Regions from separate parts of the Streptomyces sp. WAC04114 genome, predicted to be linked through region 1. Evidence: riboswitches for the same ligand, from Rfam matches in the RefSeq annotation. Region 1 holds a riboswitch; each other region holds the start of a gene.
What was found. Region 1 has a riboswitch for cobalamin ahead of K4G64_RS17715 ((2Fe-2S) ferredoxin domain-containing protein). Riboswitches for the same ligand answer to the same signal wherever they lie in the genome.
Positions count from the first base shown of each region.

Region 2: it holds a riboswitch for cobalamin, as region 1 does, so the genes downstream of both, K4G64_RS03660 (hypothetical protein) here and K4G64_RS17715 ((2Fe-2S) ferredoxin domain-containing protein) in region 1, are expected to answer to the same signal.
Region 3: it holds a riboswitch for cobalamin, as region 1 does, so the genes downstream of both, K4G64_RS05690 (energy-coupling factor ABC transporter permease) here and K4G64_RS17715 ((2Fe-2S) ferredoxin domain-containing protein) in region 1, are expected to answer to the same signal.
Region 4: it holds a riboswitch for cobalamin, as region 1 does, so the genes downstream of both, K4G64_RS11090 (ribonucleoside-diphosphate reductase subunit alpha) here and K4G64_RS17715 ((2Fe-2S) ferredoxin domain-containing protein) in region 1, are expected to answer to the same signal.

Region 1 is NZ_JAIGQA010000059.1:1,836-5,159, forward strand. It holds gene K4G64_RS17705 (Fur family transcriptional regulator) at 1-265, opposite strand, end outside; gene K4G64_RS17710 (superoxide dismutase) at 455-1,096, shown strand; cobalamin riboswitch at 1,319-1,513, shown strand; gene K4G64_RS17715 ((2Fe-2S) ferredoxin domain-containing protein) at 1,553-1,984, shown strand; gene K4G64_RS17720 (ABC transporter substrate-binding protein) at 2,137-3,129, shown strand; gene K4G64_RS17725 (FecCD family ABC transporter permease) at 3,126-3,324, shown strand, end outside.
Region 2 is NZ_JAIGQA010000006.1:69,336-72,659, forward strand. It holds gene K4G64_RS03655 (ferric reductase-like transmembrane domain-containing protein) at 1-985, opposite strand, end outside; cobalamin riboswitch at 1,196-1,441, shown strand; gene K4G64_RS03660 (hypothetical protein) at 1,569-2,432, shown strand; gene K4G64_RS03665 (cysteine synthase family protein) at 2,429-3,324, shown strand, end outside.
Region 3 is NZ_JAIGQA010000011.1:33,092-36,415, forward strand. It holds gene cbiQ (cobalt ECF transporter T component CbiQ) at 1-403, opposite strand, end outside; gene K4G64_RS05685 (energy-coupling factor ABC transporter substrate-binding protein) at 410-784, opposite strand; gene K4G64_RS05690 (energy-coupling factor ABC transporter permease) at 781-1,482, opposite strand; cobalamin riboswitch at 1,512-1,697, opposite strand; gene K4G64_RS05695 (serine/threonine-protein kinase) at 1,826-3,304, opposite strand.
Region 4 is NZ_JAIGQA010000029.1:15,270-18,593, reverse strand. It holds gene K4G64_RS11090 (ribonucleoside-diphosphate reductase subunit alpha) at 1-1,860, opposite strand, end outside; cobalamin riboswitch at 1,984-2,128, opposite strand; partial or broken gene K4G64_RS40065 (GNAT family N-acetyltransferase) at 2,167-2,259, opposite strand; gene mctP (monocarboxylate uptake permease MctP) at 2,485-3,324, opposite strand, start outside.

The DNA.
Region 1 (3,324 bases):
CGACACGGCCGCACAGCCCGCACACGATGTGGTGATGCGGCTCGCCCGTGATGCCATAGCGCGTCGGGCCCGGACCGGGGACCGCGTGGACCAGGCCCACGGCCTCCAGGGTTTCCAGGGTGCGGTAGACCGTGGTGGTGTGGACGGCCTTCCCCCTCCGTGCCAGTCCGGTACGGGCCTCGGCGGTGGAGAGATGGAGCCCGGATGCATGCAGGAGCGCGAGGATGCGCAGACGGCCCGGTGTGCAGCGCAGTCCGTGTCGCATCAATGAGGCGCGGTGCTCCGGCTGTACGGTCTCCGGCCGCTGGTCACGAGTCTCTTGCAACAGTACGAACGCCCCCTGGCTGTGCGACGCGACCGCGGTCCTAGGACCAATTCCTGATCAGCGTGCGACCTCTTTTGCTGTTAGCGTGCAACTGCATACCATTCGCAATTATGTCGGAGGACGTTGGACATGCCGGTGTACAGCCTCCCGGAGCTTCCGTACGACTACTCGGCGCTCGCTCCGGTCATCAGCCCGGAGATCATCGAGCTGCACCACGACAAGCACCACGCGGCCTACGTCAAGGGCGCCAACGACACGCTGGAGCAGCTGGCGGAGGCCCGGGACAAGGAGTCGTGGGGGTCGATCAACGGCCTGGAGAAGAACCTGGCCTTCCACCTCTCCGGCCACATCCTGCACAGCATCTACTGGCACAACATGACCGGTGAGGGCGGCGGCGAGCCGCTGGAGAAGGACGGCGTGGGCGAGCTGGCGGACGCCATCGCCGAGTCCTTCGGGTCCTTCGCCAACTTCAAGGCGCAGCTGTCCAAGGCGTCGGCCACCACGCAGGGGTCGGGCTGGGGTGTGCTCGCGTACGAGCCCCTGAGCGGGCGCCTCATCGTCGAGCAGGTCTACGACCACCAGGGCAATGTCGGCCAGGGCTCGACCCCGATCCTGGTCTTCGACGCCTGGGAGCACGCCTTCTATCTCCAGTACAAGAACCAGAAGGTCGACTTCATCGAGGCCATGTGGCAGGTCGTCAACTGGCAGGACGTCGCCAAGCGCTACGCCTCCGCCAAGGAACGCGGTGACAGCCTGCTGCTCGCGCCGTGAGCGTGGTGATGCCGTAGCCGCGTCGGCGCAGATGTCCTGCTCGTGATCGTCTTCTCAACCTTCACTTGCAGGCGGTATGACGAAGGGCTTCCGCGAGGACATGACTCGCGGGAGCCCTTCGGCTGTCCCGGTTCGCGGTCAAGGGAGGCAGCGCGCAGTGCATTCGTGCGCGGGTCGTGTGCCGCGCTTCACCACGGCTCATTGCTCCGCGGGCGTATGAGATGACGTGTCCTTCTGCCATGATGGCCCGCGACAAAGGCGACGGCGGAACGAGGAAGCCGGTGTGAATCCGGCGCGGTACCGCCACTGTGATCGGCGAGCGGATCCCGAACAGACCACTGCCCGGACGCGGGTGGGAAGGCCGGGACGAGCACTGACCCGAGAGCCAGGAGACTCACGCGGTCGCCTCCTCGATATGACTGGGGCGGATTTCCCCGGGGAGGCGGGTGTGTCGGGATGCCCATGGCGGTGTCGCGGGACGGTGCGGTGCCGTGCCGGGTCGTGGTGTGCCGGGACTGCTGCTGCGGCAGTCCGAAGGTGACCGGTGTGGACCACGGTGAGCAGACCGCGCGTCTGGCCGAGGACGCCCCGGTCCGGGTCACCGAGTGTCTCGACGTGTGCGAGCAGGCGAATGTGATCGTCGTGCAGCCTTCGTCCGAGGGGCGTGCCGCCGGTGGCCGTCCGGTCTGGTTCGGCCTCGTCAACGATCCCGCCGCGACCGAGGACATCGCCGCCTGGGTACGGGCGGGCGGACCGGGCATCGCGGAACTGCCGGACATCCTGGACCTCTACCTCTTCACCCCGCCTCGGCGTGCCCGGGCCGGGAACTCCGTGTCATCGGCTGCCGCGGCGGCTCGACAGCTGCCGCGCCTGACTCGACGCGACTGACTCGACGACTCCCGACCCCACCAGACCCGCCCTGATCGCCCCGACGCGATCGATTTCAGCCACTCCGGCCGGCTGTCATACCCGGCCGTCCTCCGGACCACCAGCCAGTCCGGACCGTTCCCGTTCCACCCCGCGGTGAGAGGACCCATTCCATGATGGGCAAGCGCCCGATGTCCCTGCTGTCGGCGATCGCCGCCGCGGCCCTGCTGATATCCGGCTGTGGCGGGAGCGCCACCCGGGACGACGCCGCGCAGGCGGGCTCCGCCGTCGACGGCTTCCCCGTCACCCTCTCCAACTGCGGTGTGAAGACGACCTATCAGCGTCCTCCGCAACGCGCGGTGTCGCTGAACCAGCACGCGACCGAGGTCATGCTGGCGCTGGGCCTGGAGAAGTCGATGGTGGGCACGGCCTACCTCGACGACAAGATCCTCCCCGAGTACCAGGACGCGTACGGCGGCATCAAGGTCATCGCGAAGGAGTACCCGTCCTTCGAAACGCTGCTGGCCGCCGAACCCGACTTCGCCTACGGCGGTTTCGCCAGCACCTTCGACGAGAAGGAGGGCCGCAGCCGCGACGCCTTGTCCAAAGCCGGGATCAACTCCTACCTGAACATCGAGGAATGCCCCTCCGGGCCCGTGACCATGGACTCGATGGACCGGGAGATCCGGAACGTGGCCAAGATCTTCGGGGTGCCGGAACGAGCCGACAAGGAGCTGAAGAAGCTCCACGCCACCCTCGACACGGTCGAGAGCAAGCTCGCCGGAGTCACGCCGGTCAAGCTCTTCGTCTACGACAGCGGCGACAAGACCGCCTTCACCGCCGGCGGGGCGGGCATCGGCAACGAGATGATCAAGCAGGCGGGCGCGGTGAACCTCTTCGCCGATGTGGACAAGGCGTTCGGCGACGTGTCGTTCGAGCAGGTGGCCGAGCGGGCGCCCGAGGTCATCGTCATCTACGACTACGGCGACCAGTCGGTCGAGGACAAGAAGAAGTTCCTGCTGTCGAACCCGGCGCTCAAGGACGTACCTGCCATCAGGAACAAGCGGTTCGCCGTGCTGCCCCTGTCGTCCACGGTGCTGGGCGTCCGGGTGCCGGCCGCCGTGGAGTCCCTGGCCCGCCAGATCCACCCGGATCGCTTCAAGTGAGCGGCGCGACCGACGCGGCGGGCGTGACCGAGGAGAAGGACGCGGGCGCCGGATCGGAGGCGAGCTTCCGGAGAGCGGTCGGCGGTGACGTCATAGTCCCGGGCCGCAAACGGATTCCCTACCCGCTCGTGCTCCTGCTGCTCGGCGCGCTCGTCCTGGTCTCGGCCACGTTCGGGATCGCCGTCGGATCCATCG
Region 2 (3,324 bases), on a different contig from region 1:
ACTCGGGCTCGTGCGCGTGCGGACTCGTCGCGGGCGGCTCGGCCGGGCGTTCCCGGCCACCGTCGCGGCCGGACGCCACCACGAGGACGAGGCCCACCACGACGGCGCCCGCGGCCACCCGGCCGACGGCCCGGACCGTCCAGCCCGGCCATGTCACGCCCCCGCGCCGAGGTGCGCCCAGTCGCTCGGCGCGCCGGGCGGGACGCAGCAGTCGGGCCATCAGCAGCGCCGCGACGGGGAGTTGCAGCAGCCACAGCACGGTGCGCGGCCACTCGCCGTACCAGACGTTGGTGCCGTACAGCAGGGTGTGCCACACGCTCAGCACGTACACGACGACGACGAAGCGGTGCAGCCGGCGCCAGGTGTTGGCACCGATGCGGTGCCGGACGTAGAACAACAGGCCCAGGGGGATGGCCAGATACAGAGCGCCCTGCCCCAGCGGGATGGCGATCCGGCCGGTGCCGGAGTCGTACCAGCCGGGCACGAACGTGTCGGCGAACCCCGCCCACAACCGCTCGGCCCACGACAACTGCCCCTCGTAGCGAACGAGTTCGGCAGCGAACATCAGCGCGTGCGCGAACATCAGGGCCATCGTGGTGAGGCTCGTGGTGCGGTGCCAGCGTTCCAGCACCTGCCGGGACACCGGCAGCCGGACGGGGCGTGGCCCCGAAAGCAGCAGACCGAGCATGACCGTGCCCCAGGCCCACAGCAGGCCCGACCAGCCGAACGCCTGGCTGAGCAGGTACATCCAGTACGTGCCCGCGTCGTCCATGAACGGCATGACCGCGACCGTCACCGAGTCACCCGACTGCATGCGGGCGTACAGGAACCCGAAGACCCCGACCGTGACCAGGACGGCGGCGCCCGCGTCGGGGAGCGCGGCGCGCAGGTCGGCGCGCAGGTCGACGCGTTCGGGTGGACGCTTGTCACGGGTGGGCGGCGGGGCCGTCGAGTCGTCGTCCTCCGGGGTCGTCTCCGGCAGCATCCTGGTCCTTCCCGGCGTGATCCTCCGAAGGGAGGAGCGGGTCACGTCGACGTACCAGTGTGGCGGGGGTTGCCGGAGAGACGGAGGGGCGCATTCGGCCAGACCGCCGTCCGGAGCGGACGGGGTGCCGCCGGGCCCGACGCGCCACGCGACCGATCGCATCCGGACAACTGACGCTGCGCCCTCTGCCGCGGCGGCGTGAGCCAGCCTACGCTGATGTCCGCAGTCGGTTCGAGCCTCCTGCCCGTCCGGGTCAGGTGGCACGACGCAAGAGGGAACCCGGTGGGAATCCGGGACTGTCCCGCAGCGGTGAGTGGGAACGAAAGCCGTCAACAGCACTGGGCCCGAGTCGGTTGGGGTCCGGGAAGCGACGGCCGGTAGGTGCCCGCCGGTGACCGGTGTCCCCGGTGAGCGAGCCCACGAGTCCGAAGACCTGCCCACTGCGCCCGTACGTGCTGTGCGGGCTGTGCACGGTGACCTCGAGGACTGGGTCGGCGGTACGGACGGGATACCCGCGGGGCACGCCCCCGCACGGTGCCTTCTCCCCGGTCGCATTCCAGGACGCGGACAGGAGGAGGGGTTCGTGACGGGCCGTACCGTCTCCGGTGTCTGCCACGGCACCCTGGGTGAGCTGTACCAGGGACCGCTGCGGGCAGGCCCCGATCCCGACATCGCCGTCGTGTCGTTCCCGGTGGACCGCCACTCCTGGGTGCACTTCACCCACGGGACGGATCCGCCGGACCCGCCGCCGCTCGGGGAGAAGGCCGCGCTCGCGGCCCGGCTCTTCCTGAAGCACTTCGGCCTCACGCTGCCACCGGGCCGTTGGAGCGCCCACTCCGATCTGCGGACGGGCGTGGGGATGGCGAGTTCGACCGCCGACATCGTGGCGGCCCTGCGCTGCCTGTTTAGGCTCTTCGCCCTGCCGTACGACGCGGACCTGGTCCTCGGCGTCCTCGCGGCGATCGAGCGCGCCGACAGCGTCTTCCTCGACGAGTTCGCGCTGTACCTCAGCGGCCGGCACCGGGTGGTGCGGCGTCTGGGCACGGACATCGGCTTCCACACCGCGTACGTCACCGAGCCCGGGACGGTGGACACCGCCGCCGTCACCGACCTGCTGCTGGCGCACTACCGGCGGCACGGGGAGGAGTACCAACGGTGCCTGACCGACTTGCTGAAGGGTTTCGCCTCCGGCGATCCGGCCGCCGTCGCACGGGCGGCCACCACCAGCGCCGCCTTGTCCCAACGGGTGCTGCCCAAGGCGGTGTTCGACCGCATGCTCGCCCACCAGGAGCGGTTCGGCGCCGACGGCGTCTTCGTTGCCCACACGGGCTGCCTGATCGGCTATCTCTTCCCCGGCCGCCCCGACGCCGACCTGAAGTCCGACCTGTCCGCCTTCTTCCACTCGCTCGGCCACCAGTGTTCCTTCGCCCGAGGAGGCTATGGGTGACCCACCCCCACATCGCCGACGCCCTGAAGGTCCCCGATCTCGTCCGGCTCACCGACGGCCTCGTCCTGGTCCGGTTCGAGTCGATGAAGATCTACTCGGCGCTCGCCGCCGTCCGCCACCTGCTGGAGCGCGGCACGATCCGCCCCGGACAGACCCTGATCGACAGCTCCAGCGGCATCTACGCCTATGCCCTGGCGCTGGCCTGTCACCGCTACGGCATGCGCTGCCACATCGTCGCGTCCACCACCGTCGACACCACCACCCGCGCCCAACTGGAGATCCTCGGCACCACCGTGGAACAGGTCAGACCCTCCAAGAACCTCAAGCTGGACCAGGAGTTACGGGTGCGGCGGGTGAAGGAGCTCCTCGCCGGCCGTCCCGACTGGCACTGGATGCGCCAGTACCACGACGACGTCCACTACCTCGGCTACCACGAGGTCGCCGACCTGATCACGGCCGCGTTCCCCCGGGCCGCGCTGACCGTCGTCGGAGGAGTCGGCTCCGGAGCCTCCACGGGCGGCCTCGTGGAGCGCCTGCGCGTCACCGACCCCTCGGTCCGGCTGGTCGGCGTCCAGCCCTTCGGCAGCGTCACCTTCGGCAGCCAGGAGCACCACGACCCGGAGGCGATCATCGCCGGCATCGGCTCGTCGATCGTCTTCGACAACGTCCGCCACCATCTCTACGACGCCGTGCACTGGCTGGACTTCACCCACGCCATGTCCGGCACGGTCGCCCTGCTGCGCGACCACGCCGTCTTCGCCGGACTCTCCACCGGAGCCGGATACCTGACCGCCACGTACGAGGCCCGGCGCCATCCCGACCGGCTGCACCTGGTGATCGGCGCCGACACCGGACACCGCTACGTCGAACGCGTCTTCGCCCGGCACACCGA
Region 3 (3,324 bases), on a different contig from region 1:
CCCGGACCAGACGGGGCAGCAGATCGGACATGGGCGTGGTGAAGGCGAACAGCAGCACGCCCAGGGAGGCCGCCGAGGTGCGCAGCAGCAACTCCCCGGCCCTCAGCGGCCCGTCGTCCGCGAGCGAGACGAACCCCCCCGGCCCGCCCACCTGGACCAGCAGCGTGACCGCACCGGTCACGCAGAAGCCCAGCGGCACCCGGTAGGCCCGCCACAGCCGCCGCCCGGGCACCCCGGCCGGCCCCAGCAGCACCACCAGGGCGGTCAGGAGGACCAGGGCCGCGCCCGGCCAGGGCGGCAGCGAGATCGCGAGTACGGTGAGGCCGAGCCCGAGCACGGCCTTGTCCACGGGATGGCGGCGGCGCCAGCGACTGCTGTGCGCCGCCGCGTCGATCGGCAGCACCCGGGCTCAGTCCTGCTTCGCGGTGGACTTTCCGGCGGCGCCGGCGAGCGCGCTGTCGGCCTCGGCGTCCCGCTCCAGCGCCCGCTGCTCGCCCTGCCGACGGCCCCGGCGCAGCCCGAAGTAGTAGGCGAGGACACCGGCGCCGAGAGCCGCCTGGAGGGAGAACAGCGCCGACTCGATCTCACCGGACGGCGGTTCGTACAGCGGCGAGAACCACGGCTCGTAGTCCGGCTTCAGCTCGGTGATCGCCGTCTCGGCCTCGCCGTCGGCGCCCGCGAACGGCTCCTCCTTGTGGTCACCTAGGCCGAGCGCCAGCGGCAGTACGGCGAGCGCCGCCACGACGAACAGCAGCACCAGGTTGATCTTCGTGTTCCTGCTCATCGGGCCACCGCCTCGGTCTCGGTCCGGGTCTGCTTCTTGGCGAGGAGCACACCCAGCCGGGTCAGTTCGCCCTTGCTGGACTGCACCAGCAGCCGCATCACGAGCACGGTCAGCAGCCCCTCGCTCACCGCGAGCGGGACCTGGGTGACGGCGAAGATGGAACCGAACTTGCCGAGCGCGCCCAGGAATCCGCTGCCCGGGTCGGGGAACGCGAGCGCCAGCTGCACGCTGGTGACGCAGTAGGTGGACAGGTCGGCGACGAACGCGCCGGAGAACACCGCCACCATCAGCGGCGCGTTGGAGCGCCGCAACAGCTTGTAGACGGCGTATCCGGCCCAGGGGCCGACGATCGCCATGGAGAAGACGTTGGCGCCGAGCGTGGTCAGACCGCCGTGCGCGAGCAGCAGCGCCTGGAACAGCAGGGTGATGGTGCCCAGCACCGCCATGATGGGCGGCCGGAACAGGATGGCTCCGAGGCCCGTGCCGGTAGGGTGCGAGCAACTGCCCGTCACGGACGGCAGTTTCAGGGCGGACAGGACGAACGTGAAGGCTCCGGACGCACCGAGGAGCAGGGTGCTCTCGGGGTGCTCGCGCACTTCACGGGTGAGCGACCGGACCCCGTGGACGACGAACGGCGCCGACGCGACGCCCCAGGCGACCGCGTGCGCCGGAGGAAGGAAACCCTCGGCTATGTGCATGGCTCAGCAGACCCTCTCCAGCACCTCGTGGATGGTTGACGCGCCTTGGCCGGTCTCCTGGCTGACGGGTACCACCGCCCGGACTCCGCCTTCCCGGGTCGCAAGGACCCAGTGGCTGCCCGTGAGGGCCGGAGCCGGACTTCCCGATTCACAGTGGCGAGGGCCGCACCGGCATCACACCGGATTTCCCGTTCACCAAGGCCTGGTGACAATAAGGCCGGGGTAAGGGCGATGACAAGCCACCCAAGGGGCGCGCGAGGGGGCGCCCGCTCGCACACCGGCGCATCTCCCGGCTGATCCACGCGCTCCGGTCAGGGGTCCGCCGTGCGCCGTCCGGGCCGCGTCAGTCGTCGCTCCCGTCGTCCCCGTCGTCGTCGCCTTCCCCGTCGTCCCCGGCCTGGCCCGGCTTCTCCGGCTGCGGCTGCTCCGGCCCGCCGGGGCCCCCTTCCTGCGTCGGAGTCGTGGCGCCGGGCTCCGGCGCAACAGGCGTCGGGGAAGCGGCCGGCGCGGTCGGAGTGACATCGGCCACGGTGCCGGTGGCCGGCGCGTCGGCCGCCCTCGGCCCGGCCGCCGGACCGGCCCCGGGACCGGCCTCGGAATCGGAATCGGAAGAGGAGGACGACGCGGAGTCGGTGGACGGCGTGGCGGCGGGGCTGCTCGCGCTCGGGGACGCGTCGGGCTCCGTGCTCTCCGCGGTCGTGTCGGGCGAGAACCAGCGCATGCCGATGAGCATCGCGGCGAGGAAGAGCGCCGCGGCGGCGGCCGTCGCGGCCAGTCGCGACCGGTTGCCGAGGCCGCCGCGCCCGCGGGAGCGGCCCGAACGCCCCGCCTGGGCCGTCCGGGCCGCGCTGCGGTGCCCCGTGGTCGCGGGCAGCGCGTACGTCGTCGGGTTGCCGGTCCCGGCACCCGCGTAGGGGCCCGGCCCGGCGGGCATCGCCGCGGACGTGGTCCTGGGCCGCAGCGGCGGCGAGACCTCCGGCAGCGGCTCGGGCAGGCCCCGCCAGGCGCCGCCGGCGAACCATTCGGCGGCCTGCTGGGCGGTGGGCCGGTCCTCGGGCTGCTTGGCGAGTAGGCCGAGGAGGTAGTTCTCGAACGCGGGCGGCAGTCCGGCGACACCGAGCTCGCGGGGTGGCACGGGGGCGGAGTCGAGGTGCTGGTGGAGGAGGGCGACGGCGGTGTCGGCCTGGAACGGCGGGCGCCCGCTGAGGAGCTGGTAGAGCACACAGCCCAGGGAGTACATGTCGGAGGCCGGACCCGCCTGCTTGCCCAGGGCACGCTCGGGCGCGAGGTACAGGCCGGTGCCGACGATCTGGCCGGTAGCGGTGAGCGCGGCGCCCGGGTCGTCGAGGAACCGCGCGATGCCGAAGTCGCCGATCTTCAGGGTGCCGTTCGTGTCCAGCAGCAGGTTGGCGGGCTTGACGTCCCGGTGCACGATGCCCTGCCCGTGCGCGGCGGCGAGCCCGGCGGACGCCTGTGCGGCCAGATCGGCCACCTGCTCGGCGGGGAGCGCGCCGGAGCCGGTCAGCACCCCGGCGAGGCTGTCGCCCTCGACCAGCTCCATCACCAGGTACAGCCGGTTGTCGTACTCGCCGAAGTCCAGGACGCCGACCACGTTCGGGTGGTTGAGACGCCCGGCGGTCTGAGCCTCCAGACGGAACCGGGAGGTCGCCGTGGCATCGGTGTCCTGGGGGAGCAGCAGCTTGAGGGCCACCGCTCTGGCGAGCGTCTCGTCGTACGCGCGCCAGACCTCTCCCATTCCACCGCGCCCGATCTCAACATCCAGCCGGTAGCGGCCCGCTAGCAGCACTCGTCCTCGTCTCATGCGTGTGGGAAGGGTCGTCG
Region 4 (3,324 bases), on a different contig from region 1:
GTACACGCCCGCGATCGAGGCGATGGTGGCCGTGGGGGCGATCGCGAGGAGCAGCGAGTTGCGCATGCCGGTCGTGGCGATGCGCTCCCGCAGCGCCGCCCAGCGCTCCGGCCAGGTCAGCTCCACGTCGTAGTGGTCCGGGTGCAGCACGCCCCGGGCCGTACGGGTCTTCTCCCAGGCCGGCAGCGGGCCACTCCGCTCGGCGAGGTCGGCGGAGGCCTCGTACGCGGCGAGCATGATCCGCTCGGCGATGCGGGTGGACAGGGCCTTGGCCTCCGGCGAGTCGAAGGGCAGGCGCAGCTTGAAGAAGACGTCCTGGAGGCCCATCGCGCCGAGGCCGACCGGACGCCAGCGGGCGTTGGAGCGGCCCGCCTGCTCGGTCGGGTAGAAGTTGATGTCGACGACCCGGTCGAGGAAGGTCACGGCCGTAACGACGGTCTCGTCAAGACGCTCCCAGTCCAGGTCGCCGGTCGATGTGTCGACAAAGGAACCCAGGTTCACCGAGCCCAGGTTGCAGACCGCCGTCTCCCCGTCGCTGGTGACCTCCAGGATCTCCGTGCAGAGGTTGGAGGAGTGGACGACGTGGCCCGGCTCGGCCGTCTGGTTGGCGGTGCGGTTGGCGGCGTCCTTGAAGGTCATCCAGCCGTTGCCGGTCTGCGCGAGGGTGCGCATCATGCGGCCGTACAGCTCACGGGCGGGCAGGGTCTTCCTCGCCAGGCCCTTCGCCTCGGCCGCCCGGTACGCGGCGTCGAACTCCTCGCCCCACAGGTCGACCAGCTCGGGCACGTCCGAGGGGGAGAACAGCGACCACTGCGCGTCGGCGTTCACGCGCCGCATGAACTCGTCCGGCACCCAGTGCGCCAGGTTCAGGTTGTGCGTGCGGCGGGCGTCCTCGCCGGTGTTGTCGCGCAGTTCCAGGAACTCCTCGATGTCGGAGTGCCAGGTCTCCAGGTACACCGCGGCCGCGCCCTTGCGCCGGCCGCCCTGGTTCACGGCGGCGACCGAGGCGTCGAGGGTCTTCAGGAACGGGACGATGCCGTTGGAGTGCCCGTTGGTGCCGCGGATGAGCGAACCGCGGGCGCGGATGCGGGAGTAGGCGACGCCGATGCCCCCGGCGTGCTTCGACAGCCGGGCCACCTGGTGGTACCGGTCGTAGATGGAGTCCAGCTCGTCCTTGGGGGAGTCGAGGAGGTAGCAGGACGACATCTGCGGGTGCCGGGTGCCCGAGTTGAACAGGGTGGGGGAGGAGGGGAGGTAGTCGAGGCGGCTCATGAGCCCGTACAGGGCCGCGACCTCCTCCAGCGCGCGGGTGGTGTCGTCCTCGGCGAGGCCGCTCGCCACCCGCAGCATGAAGTGCTGGGGCGTCTCGACGACCTTGCGGGTGATCGGGTGCCGGAGCAGGTAGCGGCTGTGCAGCGTGCGCAGGCCGAAGTAGCCGAAGCGGTCGTCGGCGCCGGTGTCGATCAGGTCGTCGAGCCGGGCCGCGTGCAGCCGGACGAACTCGGCGGTGCGGTCGGCGATGAGGCCCTCGCGGTGGCCGACCGCCACGGACTCGGTGAAGGACGTGACGCCCTGCGAGGCGGCCTCCTCGCGGATGCCGATGGTCAGCAGCCGGGCGGCCAGCCGGGAGTAGGCGGGGTCCTCGGAGATCAGACCGGCCGCGGCCTCCGTCGCCAGCTCCCGCAACTCCGCCTCGTCCGCGGCGGCGGACCGGCCGCGCAGCGCTGCGGCGGCGACCCGGCCGGGGTCGGCGTCGGGGAGGTCGGCGGTCAGCTCGGTCAGGGTACGCAGCAGCGCGGTACCGGGAGCGTCCTGCTCCTCCTCGGCGGCTGAGACCGGTTCGGCTGGCGCGATGGTCACGTGGGGCTCTCCCTCGCTCGGCACGGGGGCCTCGTCGAGGGCAGGGGGCAGCACACGAGCGCACGCGGCGTCGCGTCCACCGGCCCATTCCACGAGGCCCGGACGTCAGGGCACACCGGCCGGGTGGCCGGGTGCGCTGTCGGCAGGTCCTCGGACTGACGCCCATGCGCCTGTACGGGCATGGGTACACCGTTGCGGGACAGTTCCGGATTCACACCGGATTCCCCTGCGGCGACAGCGAGCATGAGCATACATCTTGTGTTGGGTTCGGTTGGCACCCCCAGATGTTGTGTCGCGGTGGTGTCGGAGCGTCAACTCGTAGGTGAGGAGAGTGATGCCCGGAAGCTCCGGGAGGGGGTTCCGGTCCCGCTCGGGGGTGCGAGTGGAGCCCAGTCGTTCCGTCGTCGGGACAGGCCCCAGCCGTCAGGTCGCCGAGGCTCCTGCATTCGGTGGGTTCCGCACGGCGGACCAGGAAGTCCGTGCAGTGAGTGGGTACGACAGCGGACCGCCGTTGTGCTTGATGCCGGCGGCCCGCTGCGGGTGTTGTGTGGTTGTTCGTGCCCAGGCGGCGGGGCCGCACGGTGATACGGCCTCGCGCCCCTGGGCAGGCGCGCTCAGGCTGCGCTAGTGGCTCGTCCCCGCGGTCGCCGGCGGGAGTTCCACCTGGACCCCGGGGTCGCCCGCGTCCGCCGTGTAGTCCTCCGGCTTGGTCTCGTCGACGCCGTCGGGGGCCTTCAGGGCCTTCAGGGCGAAGGTCAGGACGACCGTCACCACCGCGTTCAGGACGAACGCCGTGAGGCCGATGTAGCCGATCTCGCCGATGCCCGGGATCTCCTTCGCGGAGCCGCCGAAGTGCTTCTGGGTCGGGGAGGCGACGCCGTACGCGGCGACCGTGCCGTAGATCATGCCGACCGCCCAGCCCGCGAGCAGGGCCCAGCGGTGGAACCAGCGGGTGAACAGGCCGCCGACCAGCGCCGGGAAGGTCTGCAGGATCCAGATGCCGCCCAGCAGCTGGAAGTTGATGGCGACCGTCTTGTCCATGGTGAGGACGAAGGCCAGCGCGCCGACCTTCACCAGCAGGGAGACCAGCTTGGAGACCTTGGTCTCCTGGGCCGGAGTGGCGTCCGGCTTGATGAAGTCCTTGTAGATGTTGCGGGTGAACAGATTCGCGGCCGCGATGGACATGATGGCCGCGGGCACCAGCGCGCCGATGCCGATCGCCGCGAACGCCACGCCCGCGAACCAGTCCGGGAACATCGTCTCGAACAGCTGCGGGATCGCGAGCTGCCCGTTCTGCACCTTGATGCCGGCCGCGATCGCCATGAACCCGAGCAGCGCCAGCAGACCCAGCATCAGCGAGTACAGCGGCAGGATCGTGGTGTTGCGGCGGATCACCTCACGGCTCTTCGAGGACAGCGTCGCCGTGATCGAGTGCGGGTACATGAACAGCGCCAGGGCGGAGCC